One region of the Amycolatopsis granulosa genome, then DNA from elsewhere that is predicted to be linked to it. Evidence: riboswitches for the same ligand, from Rfam matches in the RefSeq annotation. Region 1 holds a riboswitch; the other holds the start of a gene.
The links. A riboswitch is a leader RNA that binds a small molecule or an ion and turns the genes downstream of it on or off. The one in region 1 is predicted to bind thiamine pyrophosphate.
Positions count from the first base shown of each region.

Region 1 (7,531 bases):
CGCCGGTGGCGGCGCCGCGGTCGACCCATCCGCTGATCAGGCACCAGCAGCAGAACGGGACGACGCAGCGAAGACCGGCCGCGCAGCTGACGGACGTGCAGCGGACCCGGGTGGTGCACCCGGTCGCGCCGCCGCCGCTGGGCGGCACGACCCGGCGCCTGCCGGTCGCCGGACAGGGCGGCTCGGCGCGTGGTGAACGCACGGTGTTCATCCCGAAGCCGGTGAACCCACCGGCCGCCACCGAGGAGGCGCCGGCATCGGGGAAGAAGCCCTGGTGGAAGACGCGGTGGGCGCTCGCGGCGGCCACCAGCGTCGTGGCGTTCGTGGTCGGCATGCTGGCCATCACCGGTTTCGAGACCGCCACCGGGAGCACCGTGTCCGGCGGGAACGGCACCACGCTGGGCCGGGTGGTCGGCGGATCCGGCGGGGGCACCGAGCAGAAGAAGACCAGCGAGGTCCCCTCCGGAACGCGGAGCTCCACGCCGCACGAGAAGGCGCCGGCCGGCACGAGCAGCAGGCCGACATCGTCGAGCGAGGAGGCGACCGAGGCGCCGGTGACGACCACCCCGAGCGGCAGTGCGCGGCAACAGCCCTCCACGGCCTCGCCGACACAGACGACGGCGCCGGCCAGCCCCTGACCCACGGTCGCAGACCCACGGTCGCAGACCCACGGTCGGGAACGGGCCCTTCGCGAGGTTTCGCGGAGGGCCCGTTCCCGTGTTCGTGCCGGCCAGGGGACGGCTAGGGGAGCTGTGTGCGCAGTGCCCTGGCGGCCGCCTCGGGGTCGTCCGCCTCGGTGATGGCCCGCACCACCACGACCCGGGACGCTCCGGCGGCCAGCACGTCCGGCAGCCGCTCCGCGTCGATGCCGCCGATGGCGAACCACGGCCGCACGGTGCCGAACTGCGCGGCCGCGCGCACCAGGTCGAGTCCCGGCGCGGGGCGGCCCGGCTTGGTCGGTGTCGGCCAGCAGGGACCGGTGCAGAAGTAGTCCGCACCGTCTTCCGCTGCCGCCGCCCGTGCCTGGGTGACGTCGTGCGTGGACAGGCCGATCACCGGCTCGTCGCCGATGATCCGGCGCGCCAGCGGCACCGGCAGGTCGTCCTGGCCCAGGTGCAGCACGTCCGCGTCCACCGCCGCCGCGATGTCCGCCCGGTCGTTCACCGCCAGCAGGGCCCCGTGCCGGGCGCACGCCTCCGCGAGGATCTCCAGCGCGGCGAGCTCCTGGCGGGCCTCCAGCGGCACGTCGTCCCGCTTGTCCCGCAGCTGCACGATGTCCACGCCGCCGGCCAGTGCGGCGTCGGCGAACTCGGCCAGGTCCGGCCGGTCCCCGGTGCACAGGTACAGCCGTGCCGTGTCGAGTCGCTTCCGGATCTGGTCCCCGCTGAGCCCTGGCATGGCCTGAACCCTATCTCGCGGGTTAGGGTGTGGGTGTCCGCACGGGAGCCCGGGCCACGGGCTGAGAGGGAGCTGGGAGCGCTCCGACCGTGGAACCTGATCCGGATCATGCCGGCGCAGGGAGCGTGATTCTGATGAGCAAGCACCACGTGACCGTCGTGGGCGGCGGTGTCATCGGCCTGTCCGTGGCCTGGCGCGCCGCGGCGGCCGGCCAGCGCGTCACCGTCGTCGACCCCGCACCCGGCCGCGGTGCGTCCTGGGTGGCCGGCGGGATGCTGGCCCCCGTCACCGAGGCTTGGCCCGGCGAGGAGGAGTCGCTCGCCCTCGGCGAGGAGTCGCTGCGCCGCTGGCCGGACTTCGCGCAAGCGCTTGCGCGCGACGGTGGTGATCCCGGCCTGTCCTTCGCGGGGACGGTCGTCGTCGCCCTCGATCGCGCGGACGCCGACCAGCTGGACATCGTGGCCGGCTACCTGCGCTCGGTCGGCCGCGACGTGGAGCAGGTCACCGGCCGCCGGTTGCGCGCGCTCGAACCCGGGCTAGCCGCCGTGCGGGGCGGCCTGCTCGTGCCCGGCGACCTGGCCGTCGACAACCGCCGCCTGCTGAGCTCGCTCCAGGCCGCCGCGGCCGCCCGCGGCGCGGAGTTCGCCAGCGACGAGGCCACCGGGGTGGAACCGGGCCTCGTCCGGACGGCGCACGGCGACCTGCGCTGCGATGTCGTGGTGATCGCGGCCGGCGCCCACAGCGCGCGGCTCCACCCGCTGCTGGCGCGCGGCGTCCGGCCGCTGAAGGGCGAGATCCTCCGGCTGCGTGCGCGCCGCACCAGCCTGCCACCGCCTGCGCGCACCGTCCGCGCCGTCGTCGAGGGGCGGCCGGTGTACCTCGTGCCGCGGGCGGACGGCGAACTCGTCCTCGGCGCGACCCAGTACGAGGCCGGGTTCGACGAGACCGTCACCGCCCGCGGTGTGCGCGAGCTGCTGGAGGGTGCCGAGCGGATCTTCCCCGGCATCGACGAGTACGAGCTGGTCGAGACCGCCGCCGGGCTGCGCGCGGCCAGCGTCGACACGCTCCCGTTCATCGGGGACCTGGGGGACGGCGTCCTCGCCGCCACCGGTCACCACCGCAACGGACTGCTCATGGCGCCGGTGACCGCCGACGCCGTGGTGGCGTGGCTGGCCGGGGAGAAACCGCCGCAGGAGGCGCTGGCGGCGGACCCGGCCCGGCTGGAACCAGGAGGAGTTTGATGGAAGTGCAGGTCAACGGCGAGTGGCGGGCGTTCCCCGACGGCTCGACGGTCGCCGACGTGATGACGGCGATCGACGCGCCCGACCGCGGTGTTGCGGTCGCGCTCGACGGCGAGGTGGTGCGGCGCGGCACCTGGGCCCAGCAGGTCGTGCCGGCCGGGGCGCGTCTGGAGATCCTGACGGCGGTGCAAGGTGGGTGAGGTCATGTTCGACGGCGACCAGCTCGTGATCGGTGAGCACAAGCTCTCCTCGCGGCTGATCATCGGAACCGGCGGCGCGGTGAACCTGTCCGTGCTGGAACGCGCGCTGGTCGCGTCGGGGACGGAACTGACGACCGTCGCGATGCGCCGCGCCGACGCCCAGGGCGGCTCGGGTGTGCTGGATCTGCTGCGCCGCCTCGGCATCCGGCTCCTGCCGAACACCGCGGGCTGCCGCAACGCGGCCGAGGCGGTGCTCACCGCCCGGCTGGCCCGTGAGGCGCTGGAGACCGACCTGATCAAGCTCGAGGTGCAGGCCGACGACCGCACGCTGCTGCCCGACCCGGTCGAGACGCTCGACGCGGCCGAGCAGCTCGTCGCGGACGGGTTCACCGTGTTCGCCTACACCAACGACGACCCGGTGCTCGCCCTGCGGCTGGAGGAGGCGGGCTGCGCCGCGGTGATGCCGCTGGGTGCCCCGATCGGCACCGGGCTGGGCATCCGCAACCCGCACAACATCGAACTGATCGTGGCCCGCGCCGGGGTGCCGATCATCCTCGACGCGGGGATCGGCACCGCCTCCGACGCGGCGCTGGCGATGGAGCTCGGCTGTGACGCGGTGCTGCTGGCCACGGCCGTCACGCGGGCACAGGACCCCGAACGCATGGCGTACGCGATGCGGTCGGCGGTGACCGCCGGGCGGCTGGCGCGGCAGGCGGGGCGCATCCCGCAGCGGTTCTGGGCGCACGCGTCGAGCCCGCCGCGCTGAGAACCCGGACTTCACCTCGGCTTGCCGTGACGAGCCCGTATGGTTTACCGCACCCCGCACGGTCCGCGAGGCGAAGGAGCTCGAGAGTGGTTGAGTCAACCGAGGATGTCGCTGGACGGTTGTTCCTCGCCGTCGGCCGGCTGTCCCGGTCACTGCGGCAGGCCGGCACGCCCGGTCCCGGCCACGGCTCCATTTCCGCGCTGTCCACCCTGGTCGTTCTCGGACCGATGCGGCTGGGTGACCTGGCGGCGAAGGAGGGGGTGGCGGCCGCGACGATGTCGCGGATCGTCGCGTCGCTGGTGGACGCGGGCTGGGCGAGCCGCGAGCCCGATCCGGTCGACCGCCGGGCGTGGCTGGCCACGGCCACGCCGGCGGGCGAGCGCATGCTGCTCGATCTGCGCTCCACCCGGGTGCACGAGCTGCAGAAACGCATCGACCGCCTGTCGCCGGAGCACCAGGCCGCGCTCGGCCAGGCGCTGCCGGCGCTGGAGGCGCTGCTGGCGGGCGAGGAAGCCTGACGCTCGGCGGCCGAGCTCGGTCAGCGGTCCTCGGGGGCGAGGCGCCAGAAGGCGGACACCGGGCCGACCTTCGCGCCCATCGGGTAGGAGTTGGCGACCGCGTTGCTGACGAACCACTTCCCGAACCGCGCGGCCTCCGGCACCGGCATGCCCCGCGCCAGACCCGCGGTCAGCGCGGACGCCATCGCGTCCCCGGCGCCGTGCGTGTGCGGTGTGGAGAACCGCGGCCCGGGCAGTTCGACGAACGACCGCCCGTCGTAGAGCAGGTCGACGCACTCCGGGTCGCTCGTCAGGTGCCCGCTCTTGACCAGCACGTACTTCGGGCCGAGTTCCTTCAGCGCGACCGCCGCGTCGTGCATGCCGGCGCGGTCGGTCACCTCGAGCCCGGTGAGCAGGCGCACCTCGTCGAGGTTCGGCGTGATCACCGCGGCACGCGGCAGCAGCAGCTCCCGCAGCGCGGCCAGCCCGGCCGCGTCGAACAGCGGGTGCCCGTGCATCGACGCGGCCACCGGGTCGACCACGAACGGGACCCTGGTGTCCCGGCCGATCTCCGCCCGGTCACACGCGGCCGCGACCGCCTCGATGATCTCCGCCGAGGCGAGCATGCCGGTTTTCGCCGCCTGCATGCCCATGTCGGCGGCAACGGCCTCGATCTGCCCGGCCACGATCCGGGCCGGGATGTCGGCCCGGTCGTGCACGCCGAGGGTGTTCTGCACGGTCACCGCGGTCACCGCGACCAGGCCGTGCACCCCGCAGGTCAGGAACGTGCGCAGGTCCGCCTGCAGCCCCGCCGCGCCACCGGAGTCGGATCCGGCGATGGTCAGGGCGGCAGGCGGACTCGCGTGGTGGCTCATGCCCCCAGTGTCGCAAACGGGCCGATCAGGCGAGCCGCCAGAACGGCGACACCGGCCCGACGCCCTCGCCCAGCGGGTACGCCTCCGCCACGCACCGCTCGATGAACCGCTTGCCCTCGTCGACCGCGTCCGGCACGCCCAGTCCCTTGGCGAGGAACGCGGTGATCGACGAGGCGAGCGTGTCGCCACCGCCGTGCGTGTGCGGCGTGTCGATGCGGCGCGCGGACAGCTCGATGTACTGCACCCCGTCGGACAGCAGGTCCACGCACTCCGGGTCGTCGTAGAGGTGCCCGCCCTTGACGAGCACCCACATCGGACCCAGGGCCAGCAGCGCCCGCGCGGCCTCGCGCTGGCTGTCCCGGTCGGTGACCTCGACCCCGGTGAGCAGCCGGACCTCGTCCAGGTTCGGCGTCACCAGGGTCGCGCGCGGGAACAGCTCCGTGCGGATGGCCTCCAGCGCCTCCTCGCGCAGCAGCGCGTCCCCGTGCATCGAGGCCGCCACCGGGTCCACCACGAACGGAACGCTCGCGTTCCGTCCGATGTGGACCTCGTCGAGGGTCTTGGCGACCGCGGTGATGATTTCCGCCGTGGCCAGCATGCCGGTCTTCGCGGCGTCCACACCCATGTCCCCGGCGACGGCCCGGATCTGCGCCGACACCACGTCCGGCGGGATCTCGGTGAAGCCCTGCACACCCAGCGAGTTCTGCACCGTGACCGCCGTGACGGCGGTCATCCCGTGCACGCCGCAGGCGAAGAACGTGCGCAGGTCGGCCTGGATGCCCGCGCCACCGCCGGAATCGCTTCCGGCGATGGTCAGCGCGGTCTTCGGGGTGGCGGTCATCAGGGCTGGACCACCGGGAGGTACACCTGTTTGCCGCTCTCGGCGAACTCCGCCGACTTCTCCTGCATCCCGGCCTCGATCGCATCCACCGTGGACAGACCGTGCTCCTCGGCGTACTTGCGCACGTCCTGGGTGATCCGCATGGAGCAGAACTTCGGGCCGCACATCGAGCAGAAGTGCGCGGTCTTCGCGGGCTCCGCGGGCAGGGTCTCGTCGTGGTAGGCGCGCGCGGTGTCCGGATCGAGCGAGAGGTTGAACTGGTCGGTCCAGCGGAACTCGAACCGGGCCTTGGACAGCTCGTCGTCCCACTCCTGCGCGTACGCGTGGCCCTTCGCCAGGTCCGCGGCGTGCGCCGCGATCTTGTACGCGATCACCCCGGCCTTCACGTCGTCGCGGTCGGGCAGGCCCAGGTGCTCCTTGGGGGTGACGTAACACAGCATCGCCGTGCCGTACCAGCCGATCTGCGCGGCGCCGATGGCCGAGGTGATGTGGTCGTATGCCGGTGCGATGTCCGTCGTGAGTGGACCGAGCGTGTAGAACGGCGCTTCACCGCAGAGCCGTTCCTCCAGCTCCACGTTCTCCTTGATCTTGTGCATCGGCACGTGGCCGGGCCCCTCGATCATCACCTGCACGTCGTGGGCGCGGGCGATGTGCGTCAGCTCGCCGAGCGTCTCCAGCTCCGCGAACTGGGCGCGGTCGTTGGCGTCGGCGATCGAACCCGGGCGCAGCCCGTCACCGAGGGAGAAGGTGACGTCGTAGGCCCGCAGGATCTCGCACAGCTCCTCGAAGTGCGTGTAGAGGAACGATTCCCGGTGGTGCGCGAGGCACCAGGCGGCCATGATCGAGCCGCCGCGGGAGACGATTCCGGTGACGCGGTTCGCGGTCAGCGGGACGTAACGCAGCAGCACGCCGGCGTGCACGGTCATGTAGTCCACGCCCTGCTCGCACTGCTCGATCACGGTGTCCCGGTACACCTCCCAGGACAGCTTCGCCGGATCACCGTCGACCTTCTCCAGCGCCTGGTAGATGGGCACGGTGCCGACCGGCACGGGGGAGTTGCGCAGGATCCATTCGCGTGTTTCGTGGATCCGCTTGCCGGTGGACAGGTCCATGATCGTGTCGGCGCCCCACCGGGTCGCCCACACCATCTTGTCCACTTCCTCCTCGACCGACGACCACACGGCCGAGTTGCCCATGTTCGCGTTGACCTTCACCAGGAAGTTCTTCCCGATGATCATCGGCTCGCTCTCCGGGTGCTTCCGGTTCGCCGGGATCACCGCGCGGCCGGCGGCCACCTCGTCGCGCACGAACTCGGGGCTCACGCGCTCGCGCGCCGCGACGAACTCCATCTCCCGGGTGATGACGCCGGCCTTGGCGAAGCCCAGCTGGGTGTTGTGCTCGCGGCCGTCCAGCCAGCCGGAACGGGTCCGGAAGAGTCCATTGTGGACGTCGATGGTGACGTCCGGGTCGGTGTACGGGCCGGAGGTGTCGTAGACGTCGAAGTGGCCGCCGTTGCTCAAATCGATGCGGCGCACCGGGACGCGAAGCCCGTTCTCGGTGTGGTGGTAGACCTTGCGGGAACCGGTGATCGGCCCGGTGGTCACGGTCGGCGCGACGTTCTTGCCGTTTTCCAGCGTCGTCACTGGCGAAGTCACTCCCTACGCCGGCATTACCCGGTCAGGTTCGGCGGTCGGCGGCGCCGGGTCCCAACGG
Region 1 covers NZ_JAANOV010000001.1:3,856,225-3,863,755, forward strand. The annotation lists gene FHX45_RS18905 (hypothetical protein) at 1-638, shown strand, start outside; gene thiE (thiamine phosphate synthase) at 742-1,398, opposite strand; TPP riboswitch at 1,430-1,538, shown strand; gene thiO (glycine oxidase ThiO) at 1,533-2,639, shown strand; gene thiS (sulfur carrier protein ThiS) at 2,639-2,839, shown strand; gene thiG (thiazole synthase) at 2,844-3,605, shown strand; gene FHX45_RS18930 (MarR family transcriptional regulator) at 3,692-4,123, shown strand; gene thiD (bifunctional hydroxymethylpyrimidine kinase/phosphomethylpyrimidine kinase) at 4,144-4,977, opposite strand; gene thiD (bifunctional hydroxymethylpyrimidine kinase/phosphomethylpyrimidine kinase) at 5,003-5,818, opposite strand; gene thiC (phosphomethylpyrimidine synthase ThiC) at 5,818-7,461, opposite strand.

Region 2 (7,531 bases), 390 kb from region 1:
GCCGGGATCGCCGTGCACGAGGCGAAACGGGCCCGCACCGGGCTGGAGGACCTGTTCGCGCGGCTGACGCAGCGCGATGCCGAGCCCGGCGGCCTGCCGGATGTGGACGAGGGGGCGGCATGAGCGAGCTTGCGAGCGAATCATCGAACACCATGCCCGCCGACGTAATGACACTGCCGCGGCTTGCCGCGACCGACAAGGAGGCGGCATGAGCGAGCTTGCGAGCGAATCATCGAACACCATGCCCGCGGGCCGACAAGGAGGCGGCATGCCGGCGACACTGGACGCGGCGCCGGTGGAGCGGTGGAGTGTGCCGTTCCACCGGCTCTACCGCGCCGAGCTGCGGTGGATCTTCCGCCGCCCCCGCACGCTGATCGTGCTGGGCCTGCTCGCACTGATCCCGGTGATCATCGGCATCGGCCTGACCATCGCGGCGAACACCGGCGCCGGCCCGGGCGGCGGGAACGGTGGCGGCGATTCACTGCTCACCACCGCGGCCGGGAACGCGCTGGTCCTGCCGGTGGCCACGCTCGGCCTCACGCTGAACCTGCTGCTGCCGCTGATCACCGCGATGTCGGCGGGCGACGCACTGGCCGGTGAATCGTCGGTGGGCACCCTGCGCGGGTTGCTGCTCGCCCCGGTCAGCCGGGGCAGGCTGCTGCTGATGAAGTCGCTCGGGGTGGCGACCTTCACGCTGGCCGCCGCGCTGCTGATGGCCGTGGTCGCGATGCTGACCGGGCTGGTCATCAACGGAACCGGGTCCCTGTTCACCCTGTCCGGCAACACACTGTCCTTTGTAGACGCCCTGGGGCGCGTCGCGCTGGCCGCGGCCTGGGTGACGTTGCAGCTGTGGGCGGTCGGGGCGATCGCACTGGCGATCTCGGCGTGCACCGAGCACCCGATGCTGGTGGTGGTGTCGGTGCTGGCCGGGACGGTGGTGTCGACGGTGCTGCTCCTGCTGTCGGCGGTGGACTGGCTGCACCCGTTCCTGCTGCCGAAGTCGTGGAACGGGCTCGCCGACCTCCTGCGCGATCCGATACCCACCGGCCAGCTGACCGAGGGCGCGATCCGGGCCGCTTGCTACATCGTGATCGGCCTGTCCCTGGCCTACGCCCGGCTGTCCACGAAGGACGGTTAGTCGCCGAGCAGGGCCACGCCGTCCGCGTCGGGTGCGAGCCGGACCTCGTCGCCCGGGTTCACGTCGGCGGACACCGCCGCGACCGCGTCCACCGTGCCCGCGCCGGTGCGCACCGACAGCCGGACGTGGTCGCGGCGGTGCACCTTGCTCAGCACCGCACCGGCGACGCCGTCCGCCGCCAGCCGCAAGCCGTTCGGGCGCAGCCCCAGCCGCACCGGCCCGTCCGCCGCGTCGGGCACCGCGACCTCGCCGAAGGCGCACCGCACGACTCCGGCCGCCGCCTCGCCGCCGGTCACGGTGGTGACACCCAGGAAGCGGGCCACGTTCTCGTCGGCGGGACGGCGCCACACCTCCCGCACCGCGCCGACCTGACGGATCCGCCCGGCCTGCAACACGGCCACCCGGTCGGCCAGCGTGAACGCCTCCTCCTGGTCGTGCGTGACCAGCAGTGCGGTGATCTTCGCGGTGCGCAGCACCTCGGCCAGGTCCACGGCCAGCTGCTCGCGCAGCCCCGCATCCAGCCCGGACAGCGGCTCGTCCAGCAGCAGCAGGCGCGGCTCGGGCGCCAGCGCACGGGCCAGCGCCACGCGTTGCGCCTCACCACCGGACAGCTCGGTGACGCGACGTCGCTGGTAACCGGCCAGGCCGACCAGGTCCAGCAGCCGGCTCACCCGCTCCGCCCGCTCCGCGGCCGGCACGCCGTGCATGCGCGGCCCGAACGCGATGTTCCCGGCGACGTCGCGGTGCGGGAACAGCTGACCGTCCTGGAACACCAGCCCGAACCCGCGCCGGTGCACCGGTACGCGGGCGAGGTCCGCGCCGTCCCACCGCACACTGCCCGCGCTGATCGGTTCCAGGCCGGTGATCGCGCGCAGCAGAGTCGACTTGCCCGACCCCGACGGGCCGAGCAGCGCGAGCACCTCGCCGTCGGCGATCTCCAGGTCCACGCCGGTGACGGCGGTGAACGGGCCGTACCGCACGGTCAGGCCGGACACGGTCAACGCCATCGCTAGAACTCCCCCACCCGGCCGGACGCGAGCCGGTCGATCACGATCACCGCGGCCGCGGTGACCAGCATGAGCTGCGCGCAGGCCGCGTAAGCCATCTGGTTGTTGAGCTGCCCGGGCCGCGCGATGAGCGCCGCGATCGCGACCGGCAGCGTCGGCGTCTGCGGGCGCGCGAGGAAACTCGTCGCGCCGAACTCGCCGAGGGCGACCACGTAGCCGAAACCCGCCGCCGCGATCACCGCGCGCATCGCCAGCGGCACGTCGATCTCCCGCCACACCCGTGGCGGGCTCGCACCGAGCGTCGCCGCCGCCTGCCGCAGGCGGTCGTCGATCGAGCGGACCACCGGCAGCACGGTCCGGACCACCAGGGGAATCACCACCAGCGCCTGCGCCAGCGGCACCAGCAGCGGCGACCGGCGCAGGTCGCCGGGCAGCGCGTCGAGCGTCACCAGGTACCCGAAACCGACGGTCACCGCGGACACGCCGAGCGGCAGCATCAGCGCGGCGTCCATCGACTCGCCGACCCCGCGCGCCACCCGCCCCGGCGACCGCCGCAACGCGACCAGCAGCACCGACGCCGACACACCGACGACCATCGCGAGAACCGTCGCGTCGGTGGCGGTGCGCAGCGAGTTCAGCGCCGCATCCCAGCCGGACACCTGCAACGTGCCGTCGTTGCCGGTGCCCGCCAGCGCCCGGTAGCCGGCCAGGCTCCAGCCGCCGCCGGTGGACACCGAGCGCACCAGCAACGCGACGATCGGGGTCAGCAACAGCCCGAGCACCGCCACCGCGGCCGCTACCACCGCCCACTCACCACCGACCGGGCGGCGCGCGGTCTCCCGGCGGGACCGCAGCCGCAACGCGCCCTCCCGGCGCCGGCGCGCCGCCGCGCCGAGGAGCAGCACGGCCAGCACGGCGGCGATCTGCACCAGCGACAGCGCCGCCGCGCCCGTCAGGTCGAGCAGGTTCTCGGTTCGCAGGTAGATCTCGGTCTCCAGCGTCCGGTAGCGCGCGCCGCCGAGGATCAGGACCACGCCGAAACTGGTGGCGCAGAACAGGAACACCACCGCTGCCGCGGACGTGATCGCCGGCATCAACGCGGGCAGCGTCACCGAGCGGAACGCCCGCCACCGGGAGGCGCCCAGCGCGCGGGCGGCGTCCTCGGCACGCGAGTCGAGCAGTGCCCACAGCCCGCCGACCGTCCGGCCCACCACCGCGACGTTGAAGAACGCGTTGGCCAGCACGATCGACAACCAGCCACCGTCGGCCCACAGGGCGCGGAACGCCAGGCCGACCACCACCGTGGGCAGCACGAACGGCACCAGCACGAGCGTGCGCGCGATCCCGACCCCGGGCAGCCGCACGCGCGCCAGCAGGAACGCCACCGGCATGCCCGCGGCCACCGCGACCAGGGTCGAGCCGGCGGCCTGGGCGAGCGTGAACCAGGCCAGCCGCCAGGTCTCGCCCTCGGCCAGCGCGGCGAACACCCCGCCGCCGGCAAACCCCAGCCGCAGGATCGCCCCGACGGGCCACGCGAAGAACACCACCAGGAACCCGAGGGGCAGCACGGCCAGTGCCGCCAGCCCGAGCCCGGCGCGGCTCACTGGCCGAGCAACGAGCGCCACTGTGAGATCCACTGCTCACGCCCGGACTGCACGGTCGCCGCGGGCAGGCTCGCCGGGTTGGGCGGCAGCGGGGCGGCCGTCGTCCAGGACGCGGGCAGCGGCACGCCTTCGCGGGCCGGGTAGACGTACATGTTCTCCGCCACCGTCGCCTGGAACTGCTGGGACAGCAGGAAGTCGATCACCTTCTGCGCGTTGGCCGCGTTGGGCGAGCCGGCCAGCACACCGGCGTACTCGACCTGGCGGTAGCAGGTGTCCAGCAGCGCCTTCGTGCGCGGTTTGCCGTCATCGCCGATCTCCGCCGCGGGCGACGACGCGTAGGACACCACGATCGGCCGCGGGCCCTTGCCCGAGGAGCCGGAGAAGTCCTGCCCGTACGCCTCCTCCCAGCCCGCGTCGGCCCGCATGCCGTTGGCCTGGAGCTGGGTCCAGTAGTGCTGCCAGTTCTGCTCGCCGTAGCGGGCGACGGTGCCGAGCAGGAAGGCCAGCCCCGGCGAGCTGGTGGCCGGGTTCTCCACGACCAGCAGGTCCTTGTACTGGGGCTTGACCAGGTCGTCGTAGGTCGCCGGCGCCGGGACGCCGTGCTGGGCGAACCAGCCGGTGTCGATGTTGAGGCACACGTCACCCAGGTCGACCGCGGAGAGGCGGTGCTCGGAGTCCACGGCGTAGCGCTGCGGGCCGCGGTCGGCCTCGGGGCTGGTGTAGGGCGCGAAGACGCCCTCGCTCAGCGCGCGGGACGCGAATGTCGAGTCGACGCCGAACGCGGCGTCGCCGATCGGGTTGGCCTTCGTGAGCACGAGCGTGTTGGTGAGCGCGCCGGCATCGCCCTTCTTCACCACGTTGATCTTGATGCCGGTCTGCTGCTGGAACGCGTCGAGCACCTGCTGCGGCGCGGCGAACGAGTCGTGGGTGACGAGCGTGACCGTGGACGGGCCGGAGGCGCTGTCGTTGCCGGCCAGCGTGCAACCGGCGGTCAGGGCGGCGACCAGGCCCACCAGGACGCCCGTGCGGAACTTCATGACCACTCCTCGCTCGGGCCGGCGAGAGGAGTCGGGCCTCCCTGCGCCGGCATGATCCGGATCAGGTGCGAACGGTCGCGGGACGGGCCCGCCTCTCAGCCCGGACAACCCGGACTCCCGTGGCAACCGTGCAGCGTACCCGGCGCGGTACCACCATGGAGCACATGGCGGAACTACTGAGCGACACGGAGATCTCCGAAGCCCTCAACAAACTGCCGTACTGGCAGCGCTCGGGCGACGTGCTGGAGCGCACGGCCGAGCTGGCCGACTTCGCGCAGGCGATCGCGGTGGTGAACCGGGTCGCCGAGATCGCGGAGAGCGTGAACCACCACCCCGACATCGACATCCGGTGGCGCACCGTCACGTTCCGGTGCAGCACGCACTCGGCGGGCGGGATCACCGCCCAGGACGTGTCGCTGGCCGGGCAGATCGACAGCACGATCGACGCGTTGTGATCTGCGTCGGACCGGCAACTCCGGGGCCGGCCCGGTGCGTTTCCAGGCTGGAGGGAACGCACCATGGGAAAGGTTGTCGCGCGACTGGCCGGCTTGGGAGCCGCGGTCGCCTTGTTGCTGACAGTACTGGCCGGGACGGCGCAGGCGGTCACGCCGTCCGATCACGGCAGCGCCGCGGGCGAGACGCAGGCGGTCGTCGTCGCGGTGCTGTCGTTCGGGTTGATGATCGCCGCGGCGGGCGGGGTGTTCTGGTACACCGCCCGACATCGAGGATCTCAGGAGTGAATTAGGTCACACCGGCGACCGGGCCGTAACAACCGGGGCCCCGCGGGCGCTGTCACGCGCGGAAGTACCTGCTCACCCCCGAGGTCGCCATGCACAGCACGCCCGCCCTGTCGCCCGTCCAGCGCGCCTGGGTCACCGGACTGGCCACCGCCATCACCCTGGTCGCCGTCCTCGCACTCGCCGTTCTGGGCTGAGCCCAGCCGGAAAAACGGCCCGCCGGAACTTCCGGCGGGCCGTTTTTCCGGCGCTGATGATCTGTGTGCCTAGCCACTCGCCGGTGACTTCTTCGTGCCCGGTTCGTAATCTGACCGGCGCCATCCCCCGAATGGCTGAATAAGTCCCCTCCCCGAAATTGGTGATCTTCCGCAATGGCAGGTCGACATAGATCCAAAACGCAATCCTTGACGGTTCCGCTGGTTATCGGCTTGGCCGCGGCACTCGTGCTGGGCCTCGCCGTGTGGCTGACCGGCAACCTCGGCCGGACGGACACCTCCGGCCTGGCGGCGCAGATGGCGCCGTTGCCGCCGCCGGCTACCACCACCCCGGCCCCGGTCGTGACAACCACCCCGCCACCTCCCCCAGCGACGACCACGCCGCCACCCCCGGTCCCCACGACGACCACCACGACCACCGCGACCCTGAAGTCCAGCACGACGACGCCGACAACCACGACCACGGCGGCGAACGCGTGTTCCCCGGTGCTGGCCGGGACGCTGCCCCACGTGGCGAAGGTGGGCAACCACATCAAGGCGAAGTTCGACGTGGCCGAGGTGGGCGGCCGGGCGGGCCGCTCCGGCACGAGCGACCACCCGAGCGGACTGGCCCTGGACTTCATGGTGGACACGGCGAAGGGCAACGCCATCGCCGACTACGTGCTGGCCCACCGGGCGGAGTTCAACGTCAAGTACGTGATCTGGCGGCAGCGCTACAACGACGGCAGCGGCTGGTCGGCGATGGAAGACCGCGGCGACGCCACGGCCAACCACTACGACCACGTGCACGTCTCCTTCGAACCGAGCGGCACCGTGAACGTGACCTGCTGACCTCGGTGGTGCGGAACGCCCAGGCATCCCCGGCCTGGGCGTTCCGTGCCGTCCAGGCCGGTGCTGGGCATCCGGTGCGCCGGGCCGTCGCGGATTCGACGCCGAGGCCGGCGAACTGTTCGATGCCCGGGTGCCACCGTGCGGATCACTCCACCGGCTTCTACGCATTCCTCCGCGCGGCAGGAACTCGTTCAGCCGTTTCCACTCCGCGTTCGTCAGGTCCCCACGCCCCCTGGGGCGAGACTGACTTCAACGGCCCTTTCCCGGCGGGAGGCCCGAGAAACAGCGCCCGGAACGGGGGCCGCGCGTCAGGATTCGTTCTGCAAGGGGGACTTGAGCGGCAGGGGAGTGCCATCGGCGGCGTGGGGGCCGCAACTCTCACGGACGACCAGATGGGTGGGGACGGTGGCGTTGCCGGGGCCCGGGCCGTGGTCGAGGATCTCCAGAAGCAGCCGGACGGAGGCCTGGCCCATCTCGCGCAGCGGCTGATGGACGGTGGTGAGGCCGTTGAACATGAGCTCGACCTCGGGGCGGTCGTCGAAACCGGTGAGCGCCAGGTCCCGGCCCGGCCGGAGTCCGAGCTCGTAGGCGACGTGGCCGACGGCTGTGGCGATCTCGTCCCACGCGGCGACGACGGCGTCGGGCGGCCCGTCAGGCTCCTCGGCGGTGAGCAGCCGGCGGATCTCCACTTCGGAGGGCACGTCGTCGTCGCTGCGGAGCACCCTGTCCGGTACGTACGGGAGGCCGGCGTCGCGCAATCCGTCCAGGTAGCCCTCGTAGCGGGCCTGGGCGAAGGCGAGTTCGGCCGTGCCACCGGTGAACGCGATGCGACGACAGCCGTGCGCGACGAGGTGGCCGACAACGTCGCGCACGCCCTCCCGGTTGGTGGTCTCCACGTACGGAATGCCCGGTCGGATGCCACGGTCGTCGAAGGCCACGATCCGCGCCCCGGACAGCGGGAT
Region 2 covers NZ_JAANOV010000001.1:4,249,418-4,256,948, reverse strand. The annotation lists gene FHX45_RS20940 (ABC transporter ATP-binding protein) at 1-123, shown strand, start outside; gene FHX45_RS20935 (ABC transporter permease subunit) at 269-1,138, shown strand; gene FHX45_RS20930 (ABC transporter ATP-binding protein) at 1,135-2,145, opposite strand; gene FHX45_RS20925 (ABC transporter permease subunit) at 2,148-3,749, opposite strand; gene FHX45_RS20920 (thiamine ABC transporter substrate-binding protein) at 3,746-4,786, opposite strand; TPP riboswitch at 4,808-4,917, opposite strand; gene FHX45_RS20915 (4a-hydroxytetrahydrobiopterin dehydratase) at 4,951-5,241, shown strand; gene FHX45_RS20910 (hypothetical protein) at 5,305-5,526, shown strand; gene FHX45_RS27825 (VldE C-terminal domain-containing protein) at 5,952-6,569, shown strand; gene FHX45_RS20900 (substrate-binding domain-containing protein) at 6,878-7,531, opposite strand, start outside.
Region 2: it holds a riboswitch for thiamine pyrophosphate, as region 1 does, so the genes downstream of both, FHX45_RS20920 (thiamine ABC transporter substrate-binding protein) here and thiO (glycine oxidase ThiO) in region 1, are expected to answer to the same signal.